DNA from 4 places in the Bacillus sp. LQ16 genome. Region 4 is predicted to be linked to each of the others. Evidence: predicted binding sites of a transcription regulator. Region 4 holds the regulator's gene; each other region holds the start of a gene.

Region 1 (5,413 bases), 2.4 Mb from region 4:
AAGACCCGCTTATGAGAGTGTGTATTTTGTGAAGGAAGGCGAAGTGTGAAAGGATGGGGGAATCCCCATTCTTTTTTGTTTATCCTGTTATTTGTGGGCAGTAAGACCCCCGCCTCAAAATTCAGCGAAAGCAAAGAAGTTAAGCGGGGGATCAACAAAATCCCCACTGATTAAAGTTTCACCTTATCAGTCTTTGTAGGTAAGGCGATATATTAGAAAAACCGAGTTGTAATTGTTATATTTAGAAAATCACCAGTGTAATTTCATTTACCGATAAAAATCGGAAAACCATCTAAATAACAAAACGAACGACATGTCCTGTCGAATATTGATAGATTATCATAGCTAAATAATGAAGGAATTCTTATGAAAGATATGGAAACTTTAATAAATGCATCTCCATATGTCGTATCTACCATTTCCTCTTTCATATAAGCGATGATACAGTAGGGATAGTATTTAGAGTAAAGGGGTAAAGTGTAGAATGGATTTTCAGACAATCAAAGAGTATTTTTCACCAGAAAATATGGATCATATTGTTGAGAGTTATAAAGCGTTCGGACCACTTCTTGGTATTGGTTTACCGATGATAGAGGCGTTGATTCCAGCATTACCGCTTATCGTATTTGTACTGGCGAATGCTGTTGCATTTGGCTTTTGGCTCGGTTTTCTTTATTCATGGATTGGATCAGTAATGGGTGCATTACTTGTCTTTTTCATCATCCGCCATTTTGGCCGCAGCCGTTTCTTTTCGTTTGTAAATAAGCATGAGAGAGTACGAAAAGCAATGGGGTGGATTGAAAGGAAAGGATTCGCACCGATTTTTGTTATATTTTGTTTTCCGTTTACACCGTCAGCGCTAATAAATGTTGTCGCTGGTTTATCCCGAATTAGTGTAAAACAGTTTGGACTAGCGTTAGCATTCGGAAAACTTGTGATGATTTTTATTTTAACGTATATCGGTCATGATTTAATGTCATTTATCCATAATCCGGTGAAATCAGTCATTGTAGCGATTGGTATTTTTATTTTATGGTATGTCGGTAAGAAAATTGAAGTAAAATTAGAACTACATTAAGAATAGTCTTCTTTGTAAAGGAAAGCTTCAGTATTAAAGGATAAGGGGAGAAGCAGATGAAGAAAACTTTGAAAAAAGAAGGCATAGAGTGGATACGAACAATTTTAATTGGTGTATTATTAGCTGTATTTTTTCGAACGTTTTTCTTTTCAACGTATGTTGTAGAGGGGAAGTCAATGATGCCGACATTGCAAGATGGCAATATGCTAGTTGTAAATAAGGTGAGTTATCAAGTTGGGGACTTGAACAGATTTGACGTTGTGGTGTTTCATGCGAATAAAAAAGAGGACTATGTAAAGCGAATTATCGGTTTACCTGGAGATCATATTGAATATAAGCATGATAAGTTATATATAAATGGACAATTTATTGATGAGCCGTATCTAGAGAAGTATAAGAAAGAGATAAATGGAAGGCAACTAACAGGCGACTTTACATTAGAAGAGTTAACGAAAGAAAAGCTGGTGCCACCCGGGTTTATTTTTGTAGTAGGTGATAACCGGCTCGGGAGCTGGGATAGTAGACACTTTGGCTTTGTAAAAGCTGATACAGTCGTCGGTAAAGTTGATTTGCGATATTGGCCAATTCAAGAGGTACAAACGAATTTTTCAAAAGGTTGATATAATGAAGTAGAAGTATAGAAAAGACAAACAACTCAGTTTGTCTTTTTTCGTGTACTATAATACAATTATAGTAGCAAACTAACGTTCGTTATGTAAGTGAAAGGTGGGGTTACATGTCACTTCGATTTGTGATTGGTAGAGCGGGAAGTGGAAAAAGTACACTTTGTTTACGTGAAGTGCAAGAAGAGTTAAAACAGCGCCCGAGAGGGAAAACAATATTATATCTTGTGCCAGAACAGATGACATTCCAGACGCAGCAGGCGTTAATTGGAAGTGAGGATGTAAGAGGTTCTATTCGGGCACAAGTTTTTAGTTTTTCACGATTAGCGTGGAAGGTGCTGCAAGAAGTTGGCGGAGCGAGTCGTCTTCATATTGATGAAGCTGGTGTACATATGTTACTCCGTAAAATTGTAGAGTCTCGTAAAGATGGATTATCGGTGTTCCAAAAAGCAGCGGAGCAAAATGGTTTCTTTGAACATCTTGGCAGTATGATTGCAGAGTTTAAACGTTACAATGTAACGCCATCTAACGTATATGAAATGTGGCAACAATTAGATGCGCATAGTAGCAGTGCCGAACAAAAGTTACTAGCGAATAAAGTGTATGATTTACAGTTACTATACGATGATTTTGAACGTGCTTTAATTGGAAAATACTTAGATTCAGAAGACTACCTGCAATTGCTAGTGGAAAAGCTTCCGCAGTCTGAATATGTAAATGGTGCGGAAATTTATATAGATGGATTTCATTCATTCTCCCCGCAAGAGTTAGAGATTGTAAGACAGCTTATGATTTGCGGAGCGAGAGTTACGATCACGTTAACGATAGATGAAAAAACGTTAGCACAGCCAGTAAATGAACTCGATTTATTTTATGAAACGACGTTAACGTATGAAAAAATAAAACAAGTAGCGCGTGAAGAGAAAATAGAAATTGAAAAAACAATTCCACTTATGGAACAGCCGCGTTTTCATTCTCCAGCATTAGCGCATTTAGAAGCTCATTATGAAGCGCGTCCGAATGAAAAATTTAACGGTGAAGCGAGTGTAACGATTAGTACAGCTGCGAATTTACGAGCGGAGGTAGAAGGTGTTGCTCGTGAAATTCGTAAACTTGTTGCGGACGAAAAATATCGTTACCGAGATATTGCAGTGCTTCTTCGTAATGGGGAAAGTTATTACGATGTGATGCGAACGTTATTTACAGATTACAATATCCCGCACTTCATCGATGAAAAGCGCCCGATGTCACACCACCCATTGGTAGAATGTATTCGTTCTGCACTCGAGATTATTAGTGGGAATTGGCGTTATGATGCGGTGTTCCGTTGCGTGAAAACAGAGCTTTTATATCCATTAGACGTAAGAAAAGAAGCGATGCGTGAAGAAATGGATGAATTTGAAAATTACTGTTTAGCGTACGGTGTACAAGGAAAGAGATGGACTGCTGAAGATCCATGGATGTATCGCCGTTATCGTTCTCTTGATGATACGAACGGGATGATTACAGACAGTGAACGTGAAATGGAAGAGAAAATAAATAGGCTACGTGACGTTGTAAGAACACCTGTTATTCGCATGCAAAAAAGGTTAAAGCGTGCAGGAACAGTTATGCAAATGTGTGAAGCAGTTTACTTGTTTTTAGAAGAACTGGATGTTCCGAAGAAACTAGAAGAATTACGTATACGTGCAGAAGAAAGTGGAGATTTCTTATTTGCGACAGATCATGAACAAGTATGGGAAGAAGTAATGAGCCTTCTTGATACATTTGTAGAGATGCTTGGGGAAGAGAAAATGTCTCTTTCTATGTTTACTGACGTTATGTCGACAGGTCTTGAGGCACTTCAATTTGCTAACATTCCGCCTTCATTAGACCAAGTGTTAATTGCTAATATTGATCACTCCAGATTATCTGATGTGAGAGCAACGTTTATTATAGGTGTAAATGAGGGTGTCATTCCAGCAGCACCTATGGATGAAGGTATGCTTTCTGATGAGGAAAGAGAAGTTCTTGGTGCGGCAGGGATTGAATTAGCACCAACGACGAGACAAACTTTGTTAGAAGAACAGTTCGTTATGTATCAAATGGTAACGAGAGCATCTGAGAAGTTATACATTTCATGCCCGCTTGCAGATGAAGAAGGAAAGACGTTACTTGCGTCTAGCTTTATTAAGAAAATAAAAAGAATGTTCCCTAATGTGAAAGATTCATTTATTACGAATGACGTAAATGATTTATCACGTTCAGAACAAATTTCATATGTAGCAACGCCAGAAGTAACGTTATCTTACGTTATGCAGCAACTACAAACGTGGAAGCGATACGGATTTGAAGGGAATTTAGACTTTTGGTGGGACGTATATAATTTCTACGTAACTTCAGATGAATGGAAACAAAAAAGTAGCCGCGTCTTATCAAGTTTATTCTACCGAAATCGTGCGAAGAAACTAAGTACAGCAGTAAGTAGAGATTTATACGGAGATATAATTAAAGGAAGCGTCTCTCGTATGGAACTATTTAATCGTTGTGCATACGCTCATTTTGCGCAGCACGGTTTATCGCTTAGAGAGCGTGATATTTTCAAGCTTGATGCGCCAGACATCGGCGAATTATTCCATGCGGCATTAAAGAAAATTGCGGACAAGTTATTGCGTGAAAACCGTACTTGGGCGGATTTATCCATAAAAGAGTGTGAGCATCTTTCTGTTTTAGTAATAGAAGAAATTGCGCCGTTATTACAACGACAAATTTTATTAAGCTCAAACCGTCATTTCTATTTAAAACAAAAACTACAACAAATCATTTTCCGTACGTCAATCATTCTTCGTGAACATGCGAAGTCAAGCGGATTCGTACCAGTTGATTTAGAGGTGCCGTTCGGTATGGGAGGTACAGGGTCACTTCCGCCGATGGAATTCTCATTACCAAATGGTGTGAAGATGGAAGTAGTCGGCCGTATTGACCGTGTTGATAAGGCAGAAGATGAAAACGGGACGTTCTTACGTATTATTGATTATAAATCAAGTTCAAAAGCGTTAGATTTAACGGAAGTGTATTACGGATTAGCACTTCAAATGTTAACGTATTTAGATGTTGTTACTTCGAATGCACAGACGTGGATGAAAAAAGGCCACGCAGCATCACCAGCTGGTGTATTGTATTTCCATATTCATAACCCAATCGTTGAGATGAAAGGTGACGCATCTGAAGCTGAAATTGAAAAAGAAATTTTAAAGAAATTTAAAATGAAAGGACTCGTATTAGGAGATGCTGACGTTGTTCGTTTAATGGATAACAAACTTTCAACAGGAAGCTCAGATATTATTTCTGCTGGCCTGAAAAAAGACGGAAGCTTTAGTGCGCGTTCAAGTATTGCAAGTGAGCAAGAGTTTAACGTACTGCAAAAATATGTACACCATACGTTTGAAAATATCGGAAAAGATATTACAGAAGGTGTTATCGATATTGCTCCTTATAAAATGGGGAATAAAGCAGCATGTACGTTCTGTAACTTCAAATCTGTTTGTCAATTTGATGAGTCACTTGAAGATAATCAGTTCCGATCGTTAAAAGATATGAAAGATAGCGAAGCGATGGAGAAAATAAGAGAGGAGGTTGGCGGAGAATGATAGAAAATTGGCCTAAAAAACCAGAAGGTAGTCAATGGACAGATGACCAGTGGAAAGCTGTTGTAGCGAACGGACGTGATATT
Region 2 (5,413 bases), 580 kb from region 4:
AATCTTCAATATGCAAAGCGCCAAAAACACTGAAGCGAAAAGCATCGGTGTTTTTGGCGCTTTCGGGCACAGATGCTACTTCAACCCTAGTGTACAAGTGATTTTGAATGTAAGGAATTTGTAAGGAATAGGTAAGAAAAAAGAGATTTTCATTGTGTAGGATAAAAATATAAGGAGGCGTGAAGGGGGGGAACAATTACGGCCTACATATAAAACAAACAATCAGTAACAAGAGTGTTTTGTGAAAATAATAAGTACAATGATTGCAAATGCATTGTTGCCTTTTCATCATTTGGAGAATGGATAGCTGTGTGGTTCGTATATGACACTTCTATCAACTATCTATACAATTTTAATAGAAGAGAGGAATTCTTTATGAAAACACGCAGTAAAATTACATGTGCAAGTCTAGCACTTTTAATAGGTGGAAGTTCCCTGTTATACATAACACCAACATCAGTTGTAAAAGCAGAACCTACGCAAAATGTATCTAGTTCGTTACAAACAAGTACGCAAAGCGATCGTAATTCCGTTAAGAAAGCAATACGAGATGAACTGCAACTTGGATACCCGGGAATACTCGCTCAAATTTCTAAGGGTGGTAAAACTTGGAGTTATACCGCTGGGATAGCGGATATGAGAACTAAGAAACCAATGAAAGCAGATTTTCGCTTTCGCATTGGCAGTGTGACGAAAACGTTCATTGCAACAGTTCTACTTCAATTATCTGGAGAGAACCGTTTGAATCTAGACGACTCCATTGAAAAATGGTTACCTGGTGTTATTCAAGGAAACGGATATGATGGTAACCAGATTACTATCCGGCAAATATTGAATCATACAAGTGGTATTGCTGATTATATAAATTCAAAAGACTTCGATATTATGGATACAAAAAAATCGTATACGGCTGAAGAATTCGTCAAAATGGGGATTTCTCTTCCCCCAGATTTTGCACCAGGAAAGGGTTGGTCTTATTCAAACACAGGTTACGTATTACTGGGGATTCTTATTGAAAAAGTAACTGGCAACAGTTATGCGGAAGAGGTTGAAAACCGAATTATTGAACCGCTTGATTTGTCAAATACATTTCTACCTGGTAATTCAAGTGTGATTCCAGGCACCAAGCATGCCCGTGGCTATTTGCAACTAGACGGAGCGAGTGAGCTAAAAGACGTTACTTATATTAACCCAGGTAGCTCAGATGGAGATATGATTTCTACTGCTGATGATTTAAACAAATTCTTCTCTTACTTACTAGGTGGTAAATTACTGAAGGAACAGCAGTTAAAACAAATGCTTACTACAGTTCCTACAAATAGAGAGGGAACCGGATATGGTCTTGGAATCCTTGAAATTAAGCTTCCGAACGGTGTCTCGGTATGGGGACACAGAGGTGGCGTTCTAGGGTTTTCCACTTTTGCTGGTGGAACACTTGGAGGCAAACATACACTTGCTATCAATTCGAACAGTTTTAACATTAATAATCCAGAGTCTTTTAAAAACGTTTTAATTGCTGAATTTAGCAAGTAGGCAAAAAGGAAAAACAGAAAAATTTTGTCATTTGTAATTTCAATCGGAATGGATTACCGCTTGAAATGAGTATAGAAGGCGTTAAGTATCTAGGAATAATCAAACCAATCATGAGAGATGGCTAAGTAAAAGGATTGGTTTATATATTGTATTCTCTCTAGCCGATTAAAGAAGTAACAGATATAATGAGTGATTATTATGTATATATTATTGCATTTGTGTTTGTATCGTCACTGATTATAAATTTGTATAAGGTGCGAAGTCTAATTTAAGACTTCGCACCTTTGCTGTTTAACAGCTTTTATTACTAAGCTATTAATAATAGCAAAAAGGAGAATGTAACTAGTTATGCAGATGAATCTTGGCACAGGTGCTATAGGAGATTTTGCTGAAAATAAATTTAGAAGAATATATGAATTAGAGACATGAAAGCTGAAATGAATTTTAGTATTTTTTATGTTCATCAGTTACTTGAAATTCTAGCTGTTTTGTATACAGAGTTTTTCCAACCGTGATTGATAGCGCGTAAATATCATTCTTAATTATATGTAGTATGCATTGAGTGAGATTTTTTAGAACTAAATACAGTGTCATCTCCTAATGGTGAAAACAGTATTTGAATATTGTAGGGCTCTTAAGTGTTTTTAGATTTTTAAAGCCCGGTCATTTTAACCAAAATTTTCATAGAAATACCTTTAAAAAGAACATTAGTTCGTATATAATAAGAACAAATGTTCTTTTGTTAGGAGTGATAACCTTGTATGATTATTCTCTTTTACCGAATCGTATTATTCTTTGTGTAGACCTTCGTAGCTTTTATGCAAGCGTATCATGTATTAAAAAAGGACTTGATCCAAGATATACAAAATTGGCTGTCGTAGGGGATGTGAATCAGAGCGGATCAATTGTATTAGCAGCAACACCGCCATTAAAAGCGTTAGGAATAAAGAAGATGGCTCGTTTGTACGAAATACCGAAGCGACCAGATATTATTATTGTGAATCCAATTATGCATACGTATATGAAATGTTCAACTTTCATAACGGGTTTGGCTTTGCAGTATGTCGCACCGGAAGATTTTCATCAATATAGTATCGATGAATTTTTTATGGATATGACTGCAAGTATTCATTTGTTTGCCAGTAATCCGCGCGAATTCGCATTAAAGTTTAAGCGAGAAATATATGAACGTACAAGGATTGAAAGTACGATTGGTATTGGGCCTAATTTATTATTAAGTAAAGTAGCGATGGATGTGGAAGCGAAAAAGAATAGGGATGGAATAGCGCAGTGGACGTATGACGATATACCCGAGAAGTTATGGAGTATTAGACCGCTCAGTAAATTTTGGGGTATATCGTATAAAACAGAAATGAAATTGAATCGAAAAGGTATACATACCATTGGAGAATTAGCTCAGTATCCTTTGAAATATTTAAAGCAATCATTCGGTGTAATAGGAGAAGAATTACATCTACATAGTAACGGAATTGATTTTAGTAGAATAGCAGAAAAATACGTTCCAGCGACAACATCTATAGCGAAAAGCCAAATATTATTGCGTGATTATTCGGTAGAAGAGTTCATAGTTATTTTATTAGAGCATATAGAAGAGGTTTGTTATAGGCTGAGACGAGAAAAGAAATGCGCGCAAACAATTCATTTTTCAGTTGGATATAGCAAGAAATACGGTGGGGGAATAAAAAAGGCACATACGTTAAATAGAGCAACAAACTTAACGATGGATATTTATAATGTTTGTACATATTTTTTATATGAGCGCCATACAGGAGAGCCGATTCGATCAGTAAGTGTTTCATTAACAAACCTTATTAATGAAGGGGAAGAGCAAATTTCGCTTTTCGATAACATTATACAAAGAGAAAAAGAAATACGATTAACGAAAGTTATGGACGAAATTCGAACACGATTTGGTAAGAACAGTATTTTACGTGGGATTTCTTACACAAGCGTCGCAACAGCAAGATATAGAAACACATTATTAGGAGGGCACAAATCGTGAAGAATGCTAATATGCCAAAAGGAAGAGGTATGGTAAAGTGGCAACCGTTTGCCAGTATGCCGGAGCAGTTCGCAGTTATTAAAGAAATGATAAAGGAGCAAACGAAAGCCTCGCGTCCAATTGTAACACAAGATGCAAAAGAAATGATTGAAAATAAGCTATTAACTTCATTTTTAGGTGAGGAAGAGGTTTTACTTACATATTATAAAGATGGTTATTTATATAAAAATTACATAACAGTAGTGGATATTAATCCATTAATGGAGACGATTACTTGTACCGATGCTTTTCATAATCAAAGAATGTTAAAGTTTGGTGATGTAATTGAGGTTGATTAGAATACTTTTCTATGCAGTAGGTTTATTTTTAGCAGTCTACTGCATAGAAAAATAAAAGGTTCAGTCACATAACAATTTTCAAGGTTTTAAAATAACTTTAATACAATCATCTTCACGATTATTAAAAATCTGATAACCGTAGCTCGCTTCTTCAAGGGGAATTTTGTGTGTAATAATCTCTTTTGGATCAAATTCTTTATTTGTTATTTTTTCAAATAGTTCCGGCATAAAATGAATGACAGGTGCTTGTCCCATTTTAAGATTAATATTTCTAACCCAAAATGCCCCGAGTGGAAAGGCGTTATAATTGCCACCATAAACGCCGGTCATTTGAACCGTTCCATATTTTCTTACGGCTTTCGTAGCGATTTGAATAGGACCGAGAGTTCCACCTTGTAATTTTAATTTTTGTTCCAGAAATTCTAGAGGCGATTTTTTTCCATCCATCCCCACACAATCAATAACTACATCAGCACCACCATGTGTAATTTCCTTTAAATGTTCTCCCATATCGGGGAATTTTGTAAACTCAAATACCTCAACATTGTTAATCTTTTTTGCATAATTCATCCGATAATCTAAGTAATCCACTGCAATTACACGTTTAGCACCTTGCATCCAAGCAAATTTTTGTGTCATTAATCCAACAGGTCCACAACCAAGGACGATAACAGTATCACCTGGCTTAACGCCTGAGTTTATTACACTCCAATAAGCTGTTGGTAAAACATCTGATAAAAATAATAGGGATTCATCTTCAAGTTCGCATGATTCCGGTATAACAAATGGAGTGAAATTACCAAATGGAACTTTTAAATATTCTGCTTGTCCTCCTGGATGATTACCAAATTTCTCTGTATAACCAAAGTATCCACCAGAATCGTAATGAGGGTTTGAGTTATCACATTGACTTTCCATTTCATGTTGGCAATAGAAACAATGTCCACAAGAAACGTTGAAGGGGATGACAACACGATCGCCTTTTTTCACTCTAGTGACATCTGGCCCGACTTCTTCAACGATTCCCATTGGTTCATGGCCGATAATGTATCCTTGAGGTAAGGGCATGTTGCCTTGATATAAATGTAAATCAGAACCACAAATAGCGGTTGAAGTAATTCTTACAATAATATCATCTTTTTTTTCTAATTTTGCATCATCCACTTGTTTAACCTGTACTTGGTTTGGTCCTTGATAGGTTACAGCTTTCATCTCATATCTCCTTTTGAATTATGTCTCAAAACATAATTTTATTTAATCTCTTGGTGAAATAGAAATCTTTCTTTTATTTACTGAAGGGAATTAGAAAGTATACATAGTGTTGTTATGAAAGTATGTTATATCAGTTATTCTTTCTTATATGTTTTGCCCTACTTTAAGAAAAAAATCAATTTTTATCCATAATACATTTACCATAAAAAGGATAATTGTTTTTTCATAATTTGTAGCATATTAACAACATCGGAGGTGAAACAATATGGCAAACAATAATAGTGGAAGTCGTAATGAATTATTAGTT
Region 3 (5,413 bases), 480 kb from region 4:
TACACCTGCTGTTTCACCAGGAGATATTTTACCTTTTTCAGTTTGAATTAAATGATGGCCTACAACAAGTACACCTTTTGTATTTAATTTCACACCAATTGATTGTCCACCTGGAATCACTTTAAAATCTTTTAACACTTTCACATTTACTTTTTTCACTGGAAAACCCGCAAGCTGAAATACCATATCAGCTTCACCATTTTGATGAGAATTTACCATAAGTCCTTGTTTTTGTTCATTCGAACTCACTGTAAATACATGACGATTTGTGGATGAAGCTTTGAAAACTGGTAATGATGATATTTCTGATTGTTGTCCTTCAAAAACAACAAGTTGTTTCGGTGATGAAATAAACGTTCGAAGCGGTTTAAAACATCCAATAAAAACTAAAGAAACAAGGAGACAAAGACCTATTATTTTTCGAAATTTTTCTAATTTCAACTTGTTCACTCTCCTCGCTCCTACCCCACATTCAGCCTCTTGGCTTCACTTTTTAATCTCTCCTTGCAATGCTTTATTTATAACCGGAAGAATTAAGAAATCATCATTTGAGAAAAAAAGCTATCCATTACTGGATAGCCTCTGCTGTCTGTTTAAAATGATGCGCTTGCGTAAGTAATTCTTTCGCATGCTCCGTCGTTAAATCTGTGATTTCCACACCAGAAATCATTCGAGCTATTTCTGTTACTTTATCCTCCATAGTTAAAACAGTAACTGATGTAATTGTCCGATCATTCGCTACTTGTTTTCGAATAAATAAATGCGAATCTGCCATTGAAGCTACTTGAGGTAAGTGCGTAATACAAAGTACTTGCGAGTTTACTGATACTCGATAAATTTTTTCAGCAATAGCCTGTGCGACCCGGCCACTTACACCCGTATCCACTTCATCAAAAATAACAGATGCAACCCCTTGATGCTTAGAAAAAATGCTTTTTAAAGCTAAAATGATACGAGATAACTCTCCGCCAGAAGCAACCTTTGAAAGTGGTTTTAGCGGCTCTCCTGGGTTGGTCGAAATATAAAATTCCACATGATCGTAACCATCTGCCGTAAGTCTTACCGGTGCACCTTCCACAAGGGGCTCTTCTGCATTTCCTTCTCTCTTCATAATTCTCACTTCAAATTTCGTTTTTTCCATATATAATTCTTTTAATTCCTGATGAATTGCATTTGTAAGGTGTTCTGCAAGCTCATGACGCATATTACTTAACAACGTTGCTTCTTTCAGAATAACACTTTCTAATTCCTTCAACTGTTTCTTCGTCGTTTCAATATGAACGTCTTTATTTTCAATTGTAAATATTTCTTGTTCAATTTTATCTGCATACGCTAAAATCTCTTCTACAGTATTTCCATATTTTCTCTTTAGCATACGAATTTCATTCAAACGTGTTTCGATTTCATCTAAACGATTTGGATCATATTCCATCATATCGAGCTTTTCTCTCAGTTGATATGCAACCTCTTCTAATAAGTAATAGCTATTTGCAATTGAATCATGATTCTCTTGATACATTTCATCTAAATGTGTAATACTTTCCATTTGTCCCATTGCGCTTCTTACATTATCTAATCCTTGTCCGTCAGCACTCAATGAACGATATGCATCACCTAATGCTTTATAAATCTTTTCAAAATTAGAAATTTGCAATCGTTCCTCAGTTAATTCATTTTCTTCATCCATCTTTAAATCAGCTTTGCGAATTTCTTCATGCTGAAATTGAATTAAATCTAAGCGATGTGCCATCTGTTGTTCATTTTCACTTAACGATTTCAATTGTTTTTTTAATTTTTCATAGTCAGCGTATACGTTTTGATATATGTCTAGTTGTTTAACGATTCGATCCCCATCAAAGTGATCAAGCATAAACAGATGTCGTTCTTCATTCATTAAATCTTGCGTTTCATGCTGTCCATGAATATCAACAAGTGTTTTCCCAATTTCTTTTAATATGCTAAGTGTAACAAGCTTCCCATTTACACGACATACACTCTTCCCGTTCGCAGCAATATCACGCTTTAAAATAATCATGCCATCTTCTATTTCTATATCTAACTCTTCTGCCTTTTCAATACATGGATGCTTATCATCTTCAACATAAAACAGCCCTTCAATCTCAGCCTTTTCTGTTCCATATCGAACAAATTCTGCTGACCCACGGCCACCTACAAGTAAACTAATCGCATCAATAATAATCGATTTTCCGGCCCCTGTTTCACCGCTTAAAACCGTTAAACCTTTTTGAAAAGAAATATTTAATGCTTCAATAATAGCAAAGTTTCTAATCGATAATTCCGATAACAATGCCCCATTCACCTCGTTATAAAATAATCCCTTACTAAAGGATTTTCTCATTTCTTCATTCAAATAATCATGCTATATATTTGTATGTATATACTCTTCTAACCCGCTTCATTGTACCAAACATTTGTTTTACGGGTCAATCCATCTATTTTCTAACTTTATGCAAACAAAATATTATATTACAATTGAAAAATCATATTTTTGACCAATAAAAATATCTTGTTCACTTCCCACTTTACGATGGAAAGCAAACAAGATTTTTTGTTACAACATATTTAAGAAACGATCAGAGACAACACCTGTATCGTCAGGTGTACGGCAAATAATTAAGCAAGTATCATCACCACAGATGGTTCCGATGATCTCATCCCACTCTAAATGATCAATAAGTGCTCCAAGTGAATGAGCGTTACCAGGCAATGTTTTTAGCACAAGCATATGTCCTGCCGTGTCTAATTTTACAAATGAATCCACTAGATTTCGTTTTAATTTTTGTAACGGGTTAAATCGTTGATCTGCTGGCAAGCTATATTTATAGCGCCCATCATGTAATGGCACCTTCACTAAGTGCAGTTCTTTAATATCGCGCGATACTGTTGCTTGCGTTACATTAAATCCCTCATTACGTAAAATATCAACTAATTCATCTTGTGTTTCAATTTCTTTGTTTGCAATAATTTCCCTGATTTTAATATGGCGCTGACCTTTATTCATACATTTGCACCTCACACTATCTCTTACCATAGTTTAAACATTGGTATACTTCACTTATTTATGTTAACTTATAATTCGTTTCTTGTACACAATTGTTTTTACAATCATTATACAATTACAGCAAAAAGAGGAACAACATATGTTATTCCCCTTTCCCTTTTTGTTTTAGAACGTCATGTGCTTCTGTAACAACTTGCTCTATAGAAATCGGAGAATGATTTTCGCCATTCTCACGTTCACCATGCCATTTCAGATGAATTAAAAATTCAATATTACCATCCCCACCCGTAATTGGTGAGAATGTTAAACCTTCCACATCATAGCCCTCTTTTAAAGCAAAATCGACAATCATTTCTACAACAGCTTCATGTACTTTTCTATCACGAACGATACCTTTTTTCCCAACTTGCTCTCTTCCAGCTTCAAACTGCGGTTTAATTAACGCTGCTACATCTCCGTTAGGCATAAGCATTGTTTTTAAAACTGGCAGTATAAGCTTTAATGATATAAATGAAACATCAATACTTGCAAATTGAGGTAAACCACGTTCTAAGTCTGCTGGTGTCACGTAACGGAAGTTTGTTCGTTCCATTACAACAACACGCTCATCCTGACGTAATTTCCACGCTAGTTGATTGTATCCTACATCTAATGCATAAGATAATTTCGCTCCATTTTGAAGCGCGCAATCTGTAAAGCCACCAGTTGATGAACCAATATCTATCATAACTTTATCTTGTAAATCAAGATGAAATGTCTCTAATGCCTTTTCAAGTTTATAACCACCACGACTTACATACGGCATAACTTGTCCCTTCACCGTAATCTCAGTATCTTGCGAGATTTTCTCTCCTGGCTTATCAAGTCTCATCTCATTTGCATATACGAGTCCGGCCATAATGGCGCGCTTTGCTTTCTCACGCGTTTCTATAAGTCCTCGCTCTACTAATAGTACATCTACTCTTTCTTTTTTTACGCTCATTTGTTACGCCCTTTTTTGTTTTGATGGAATCATTGTATGAATACGGTCTACAACAGCATCTGTCGTTAAACCAATTTCTTCTAATAATTTTGTTACACTTCCGTGCTCTATGAAGCGGTCTGGAATACCCATTCGTTCAACTAATGCACTATGGTAACCATTTTCAGATGCAAATTCAACTACTCCTGTTCCAAAACCACCGATTAAACAAGCTTCTTCAATCGTTAAAATCGGTATATTCTTCCCTAGAAGATCATGTAAATATGCTTCATCCATTGGTTTAATAAAGCGAGCATTCACTACTTTCACTGAAACCCCAGCTTTTTCAAGACGCTCAGCTGCTTCCATTGCCATTGGTATTGTCGTACCAAACGTTAAAATAGCTGCTTGTGTACCCTCTTTTAACGTCTCCCACGTACCGATTGGAATCGCCTTTAATTCTTCATCCATATGAACGCCAAGTCCATTACCACGAGCATAACGCAATGCGATTGGTCCATCTTCATATTGCATCGCCGTATAAACTAAATGTTGCCCTTCATTTTCATCTTTCGGCATCATAAGCACCATATTCGGCAAGTGACGTAAGAATGAGATATCAAATACGCCTTGATGCGTTTCACCATCTGCTCCTACTAATCCCGAGCGATCTATTCCGATGAAAACATTTAAATTTTGGCGGCATATATCATGAACAACTTGGTCATATGCTCTTTGTAAAAATGTCGAATAAATTGCTAAGAATGGCTTCATTCCTTGCGTTGCCATACCTGCTGCCATTGTTGTAGCGTGCTGTTCTGCAATACCTACATCAATCATACGATCTGGGAATTCTTTTTGGAATTTCTCAAGTTTTGATCCAACAGGCATTGCAGGTGTAATTGCTACGATACGCTCATCCGCTCTCGCTAGCTTAAGTACTGTTTCACTAACGACAGCACTCCATGCTGGTGCAACTTCTTTTGGCTTAACGAAGTCACCTGATTCAATTTTATAAGGTCCTGTTCCATGCCAAGTTCCAATAACGTCACTCTCAGCCGGTTTATAACCTTTTCCTTTTTTCGTAATAACGTGAACAAGTACTGGGCCTTTTGTTTTCTTTGCATATTGCAACGTTTCGAATAACTTTTCATAATCATGCCCATCGACTGGACCTAAATATGTAAAGCCTAACTCTTCGAAAAAGACACCAGATACTAGTAAATATTTAAGACTATCTTTTATTTTCTCTGCTGTCGCAGCCACTTTTCCGCCAACTGCTGGGATTTTCTTTAATATATACTCTAACTCATCTTTTACCCAGTGATATTTTCCTGCGGTACGTAAACGACCGAGTACATTATGAAGCGCACCAACGTTTGGTGCAATTGACATTTCATTATCATTCAAAATAACAATCATGTCTGTTT
Region 4 (5,413 bases):
ATACATTCACATCAAAATTCACTTCACATATTTGATATGATTAATTGGAAGATAACAATAGAAAAGGTGAGTCATATTGGAACAAAATCAAACTGTAACTTTAAACATCTTATTAACAAGCGATATACATGGCACTGTTTATCCTATTCACTACCAAGATAACTCCCCAGCAGAACTTGGTTTAGCTAAAATTTCTACTCTTATAAAAAAAGAACGTTCCCAAAATACAAACGTTCTTTTAATTGATAATGGCGACTTTATTCAAGGAACACCATTTACTTATCATTACGTTACATACGAAAAAAACAAAAAAAATCCAATGTCCTTATTAGCGAATTACTTACAATATGACGCTGCAATTATCGGCAATCATGAATTTAATTACGGGATGAATATATTAAATAATGCTGTGACTACTGCGAACTTCCCGTACCTATCAGCAAACATATTAGATAAAAACATAAACAAACCTTATTTCGGAAAACCTTATTTAATCAAACAGATTGAATCCAATATAAAAATCGCTATTTTAGGGGTAACAACACATTACATCCCAAATTGGGAACAGGCCCATCACATTAAAGATTTACTATTTGAAGATGCATTAAAGACTACAAAAAAATGGGTTTCTTATATTCGCGAACATGAGAAACCCGATTTATTAGTCGTAGCCTATCACGGTGGATTTGAAAAAGATTTACAAACCGGGGAACCTACTGAAGTGTTAACAGGTGAAAACCAAGGATATGCAATGTGCCATGAAATTGAAGGCATAGATCTTTTACTAACAGGTCATCAACACCGAGAAATTTCTCACACAATGGCTAACGGTGTAACAATTTTACAGACCGGATGCAATGGACACTCAGTCGGCAAAGTAAAAGTAACATTCGAAAAAGCGAAACGTAAATGGGTAAAAAAAGAGAGCTCTTCTGAATTATTATCTGTACAAGGAATTGAAGCGGACCAAGATGTACTTTCATTGGTAGCCGATTACGAAGAGAAAACACAAAAGTGGCTTGATCAACCTATTGGAATCATTCAGGGGGACATGCAAATTTCAGATGCTATGCAAACTCGTTTGCACGATCATCCTTTTATCGAATTCATAAATAAAATACAGATGGATATAGCTAAGGTATCAATTTCTTGTACAAGTTTGTTCCATAATACATCTCCAGGTTTCCCGGAACATGTAACAATGCGTGACATCGTTTCTAATTATATTTATCCAAACACATTAAAAGTAATTAGAATAACTGGAGCTGATATAAAAGCCGCTCTTGAACTCTCTGCTTCTTATTTCACATTAAAAACAGATGGATCCATCATCGTAAGTCCTACCTACATAGAACCAAAACCACAACATTATAATTATGATATGTGGGAAGGGATTTCATATGTATTAAACATTTCAAAACCAATTGGTGAAAGAGTAGAATCTTTACAGCATAACAGTGCTCCTCTTAATATGAATGAAGAATATGAAGTTGTAATGAATAATTATCGTGCAAGTGGCGGGGGAAATTTCTTTATGTTTCAAAACAAACCGGTAGTAAAAGATATACCCACAGATATGTCTGAACTTATCGCTAATTATATATTGGAACATAAAACGATAGAAGCAACAGTTAATAACAACTGGAAAGTTATTAAATAACGATTTTTACAAATAAAAAAAGATGGGCTTCGCCCATCTTTTAATTTAATTTTGCATTATCTTGCTTTTTTAAAGCTTTTAATTTCGTCGGTGTGACATCTGTACCTTCTTCGTTAACAACTTTAATTCCTTTAAGTTCGTTTAACATATTTTGACGAAATCCTTTTAAATATTGTTCACGTAGCGATTGACGCTCACGTTGCTCTTCTTCAGTTAAACCTTCAGCTTTTGCTTTTTTCGCTAAGAAGTTAATGCGTTCAACGAGTTCGTGATTAATCATCTCGAATCCCCCTTCTAATCAAAACTGATTATTATCATACAATAGTTACTCTTCTTTATCAAGCAATTGCTTCGTATACTCTACATATCTACGATGTACAGTCGCCTTTGAAACATTATGACCAAATCCACGTAATGTTGCTGCAATTTCTTCAAACGTGAGTTCACTTTTTCGCAAACGTACAATTTCCTCAATTGGCACTTCTTTTTTCTCTCTTCCTACACTTAAATGACGATTTTTTAAATTATTTTCTGGACGATAACCTTTTTCTACTGCACGTTGCATACCTCGTTTAATTTTCAAATTATGAATCTTTCTTTGATATTCTTCAACAATACCAATAATATCTAATACCATCGAATCAGAATCCGACAATTGTAATTCACCATTATGTGTATGCGTATATACTTTTATGCCTTCTTTATGTAAACAATGCATTAATGCGATCTTCGCATTTCCTCTACCAAGGCGCGTTTCATCTTGTATAAGTAACACATCAATTTGTTCGTCTCGAATTGTATCCAGCACCTCTAATATACCGTCACGTTCAATTGTATATCCACTAGCCTGCTCTTCAATCACCTTAGTAACATTCATTTGATAGCGCTCAGCTAAATGCAATAATTCATCTTTTTGACGTAATAATGATGTTTCTTGCGCTTCTTTCGTTGTACTCACACGTGCATAAATAATTGCATTCATTTTGAACCCCTCTTTCTCCCTATTATTTCCCTATAGTGTAACATAAATCCGCCATTTGTTCGAACTTATGTTTGTAGAATGTTTTTTCACATGTTATACTTATTAATAAGAAAAATGAAAGAAAACGAGGTGTTAGAAAACATGGAAAAGTTAACGAAACGCCAGCAAGACATTCTCGACTTTATTAAGCTAAAAGTACAAGAAAAAGGATATCCACCTTCCGTACGTGAAATTGGTCAAGCAGTCGGCCTCGCTTCTAGTTCTACAGTGCACGGACATTTATCACGATTAGAAGAAAAAGGATACATTCGACGCGATCCAACAAAACCACGTGCCATTGAAATTTTAGGTGAAGACCGAATGGATACGGAAACACAATCTGTTATTCAAGTTCCAATTGTCGGAAAAGTTACTGCCGGTTTACCAATTACAGCGGTCGAAAGCGTAGAGGAACATTTCCCACTTCCAGCTAGTATTGTTGCTGGAGCAGACCAAGTGTTCATGTTACGTATTTCTGGAGATAGTATGATTGAAGCTGGTATTTTCGATGGAGATTTAGTTGTTGTTCGCCAACAACAGTCTGCATATAATGGTGAAATTGTAGTCGCTTTAACAGAAGATAACGAAGCAACTGTTAAACGTTTCTATAAAGAAAAAGACCATTTCCGTCTACAACCAGAAAACTCTTCATTAGAACCTATCATTTTAAAACAAGTGTCAGTTATCGGGAAAGTAATTGGCGTATATCGTGATTTACATTAAAAATAATAAAAAGAAGATAATTACCTTATTTATATACGGTAATTATCTTCTTTTTTGTATTTTGATAGATTTCCATACATTCTATTTCTTATTAACGAGTTTCAATCGTCACATCTCCCGCAGCCGTTTTACCGCTAATCTTTTTACTACCATTGCCAATTGTTACGTTATTATTTTCTTCATTAAAAATTGTTACATCTCCGGCAGCACTTTGCCCAGTAATTACCGCATCTTGTGGTTTTTCCGATAAAGTAATATCTATATCTCCCGCAGTTGAACTTGCTTCTAGATTATACTTGGAATCATGATCTTGAATATTTATTTCCCCACTTGTTGTTTTTGCGGTCACTTTCCCTAATACCTTCTTAAAGTTCACCTCACCAGCTTTTGTCGATCCCTCCACATTCTTAGCCGTTACTTGTTTCAACTCTACTTCTCCAGCAAGTGTTCTAACACTTACGCTATCACTTTTCACATCACTCATTTCGATTTGTCCAGCAGATGAATTTACTTTTACATCTTGATAAGAGCGTTCGGGCACAAGGAGAGTCAATTTAGACGTTTGAAACCTAAAATCATAAAAAGAAAAATCAAATGAAGCACCTTTTTCTCTTTCCCCAATAATTTTTAATGTGTCACCATCTTCTGCAATACGAATCTCTTGTTTACGTACATCTCCTGATTGCTTTACATAAAAAGAAGAATCAGGAGATTTTTGGATAACAATATCTCCGGCATCTAACTTAACTTCTATATTTTTTAATGTTTCGTTTTTAATTACATCTTCTTTATCGCCTTTTTCAGCAGTTTGTACTGCTTTTTCATATGTTTGGGAAATTCCTATTACTCCAATAATGATACAAGCGATAGCGATTAAAAATAGTTTTTTCATCATTTACTCTCCTTTTATCATTTTGAAGTTCCATATTACATATCGTACACACAATCTCTTAAACCACTTTGTACTATAAAAAGCGATAATACACAACAATAAACCTACTCCAACAAACGTTATACTAACGAAAAGATCCAACCATATAAAAGTACCCATAAATACTTTTCCAATAACGAAAAATGGTGTTACTACACTAGCAATACCACCAATCCAAAAAGAAAATATAAAAGCAACAATTGCGACTAACGGGCCTAACACAATAATAAAATTAAACAAACTAAGTCCAATCGCTGCCATAACAGCTCTTGTCACATTTGAAGTCGATGGATTTTTTTTCATTTCATCGAAGCGATACATCGCAAGTAACTCTTTTGCGATTACTTTCGGAGAACCAAGGCCCTGAATTATTTCTGATTCAGTTTTCCCCTCTTCTAGTCCAAACTGAAAGTGCTCTTCATAATCCAATAAAATATCTTGCCTCTCTTCCTCTGGTAACTTTCTAAGATAACTTGATAATTCTTTAAGAAACCCTTCTTTACTCATCCCATTCCACCCCTTCAATAATTTCTTGTACCCCTTTCGCAAAATCACGCCATTCTGTTACCAACAAATGAAATTGCGTCTCCCCTTGCTCTGTTAATTGATAATATTTACGAGGTGGCCCTTCTGTAGATTCCTTTAAATACGTTTGAAAATACCCTTCTTTCGTCAAACGACGTAACAAAGGATATACTGACCCTTCCGATATTAAAAATTTATTAGAAATTTGCTGAACAAGTTCATAACCGTAACTATCTTTACGTTTTACAAGTGCTAATACACAAAGTTCAAGCACACCTTTTTTAAACTGAACGTTCAAGTGTTATCCTCCTTTCCTATCTTAGTACTGTTCAATACACGGTACCTGTTTTATCCATAATATACCACTTAGTATTATTTATTGCAAGGTACTAAGCTATATTTATTCCCTAAATTTAGAAAATGAACTAACGAAATTCTGAATAAGACTGTGTTATAACTGAGCATCATTACGTTAATATCATTGAGTAATAATCTGATTCACAAGCCACAAACTTATAGCCTTGCAGATGAGGACATAAAAATCATCGCTCGC

The links. The regulator LexA, encoded in region 4, represses DNA repair genes until DNA is damaged. The targets are predictions, from matches to a motif close to CGAACATATGTTCG.
Region 1: a site for LexA is predicted at 1,776-1,789, ahead of addB (helicase-exonuclease AddAB subunit AddB). Genes of this name have one in related genera too.
Region 2: a site for LexA is predicted at 2,235-2,248, ahead of AC3EMB_RS15250 (Y-family DNA polymerase). Genes of this name have one in related genera too.
Region 3: a site for LexA is predicted at 2,426-2,439, ahead of recN (DNA repair protein RecN). Genes of this name have one in related genera too.

The regions. Positions count from the first base shown of each region.
Region 1 covers NZ_CM173491.1:1,199,218-1,204,630, forward strand. Annotated here, with positions in the region: gene AC3EMB_RS06045 (competence protein ComK) at 1-49, shown strand, start outside; gene AC3EMB_RS06050 (TVP38/TMEM64 family protein) at 485-1,078, shown strand; gene lepB (signal peptidase I) at 1,135-1,698, shown strand; gene addB (helicase-exonuclease AddAB subunit AddB) at 1,815-5,330, shown strand; gene addA (helicase-exonuclease AddAB subunit AddA) at 5,327-5,413, shown strand, end outside.
Region 2 covers NZ_CM173491.1:3,028,604-3,034,016, reverse strand. Annotated here, with positions in the region: gene AC3EMB_RS15255 (serine hydrolase domain-containing protein) at 376-1,533, shown strand; gene AC3EMB_RS15250 (Y-family DNA polymerase) at 2,291-3,556, shown strand; gene AC3EMB_RS15245 (YolD-like family protein) at 3,553-3,894, shown strand; gene AC3EMB_RS15240 (zinc-dependent alcohol dehydrogenase) at 3,973-5,106, opposite strand; gene sasP (small acid-soluble spore protein, SasP family) at 5,372-5,413, shown strand, end outside.
Region 3 covers NZ_CM173491.1:4,081,091-4,086,503, forward strand. Annotated here, with positions in the region: gene spoIVB (SpoIVB peptidase) at 1-450, opposite strand, end outside; gene recN (DNA repair protein RecN) at 569-2,308, opposite strand; gene argR (arginine repressor ArgR) at 2,573-3,022, opposite strand; gene AC3EMB_RS20475 (TlyA family RNA methyltransferase) at 3,165-4,004, opposite strand; gene dxs (1-deoxy-D-xylulose-5-phosphate synthase) at 4,008-5,413, opposite strand, start outside.
Region 4 covers NZ_CM173491.1:3,605,343-3,610,755, forward strand. Annotated here, with positions in the region: gene AC3EMB_RS18045 (bifunctional metallophosphatase/5'-nucleotidase) at 77-1,660, shown strand; gene AC3EMB_RS18050 (DUF896 domain-containing protein) at 1,701-1,940, opposite strand; gene AC3EMB_RS18055 (YneB family resolvase-like protein) at 1,986-2,642, opposite strand; gene lexA (transcriptional repressor LexA) at 2,784-3,404, shown strand; gene AC3EMB_RS18065 (DUF4097 family beta strand repeat-containing protein) at 3,496-4,299, opposite strand; gene AC3EMB_RS18070 (DUF1700 domain-containing protein) at 4,300-4,842, opposite strand; gene AC3EMB_RS18075 (PadR family transcriptional regulator) at 4,835-5,158, opposite strand.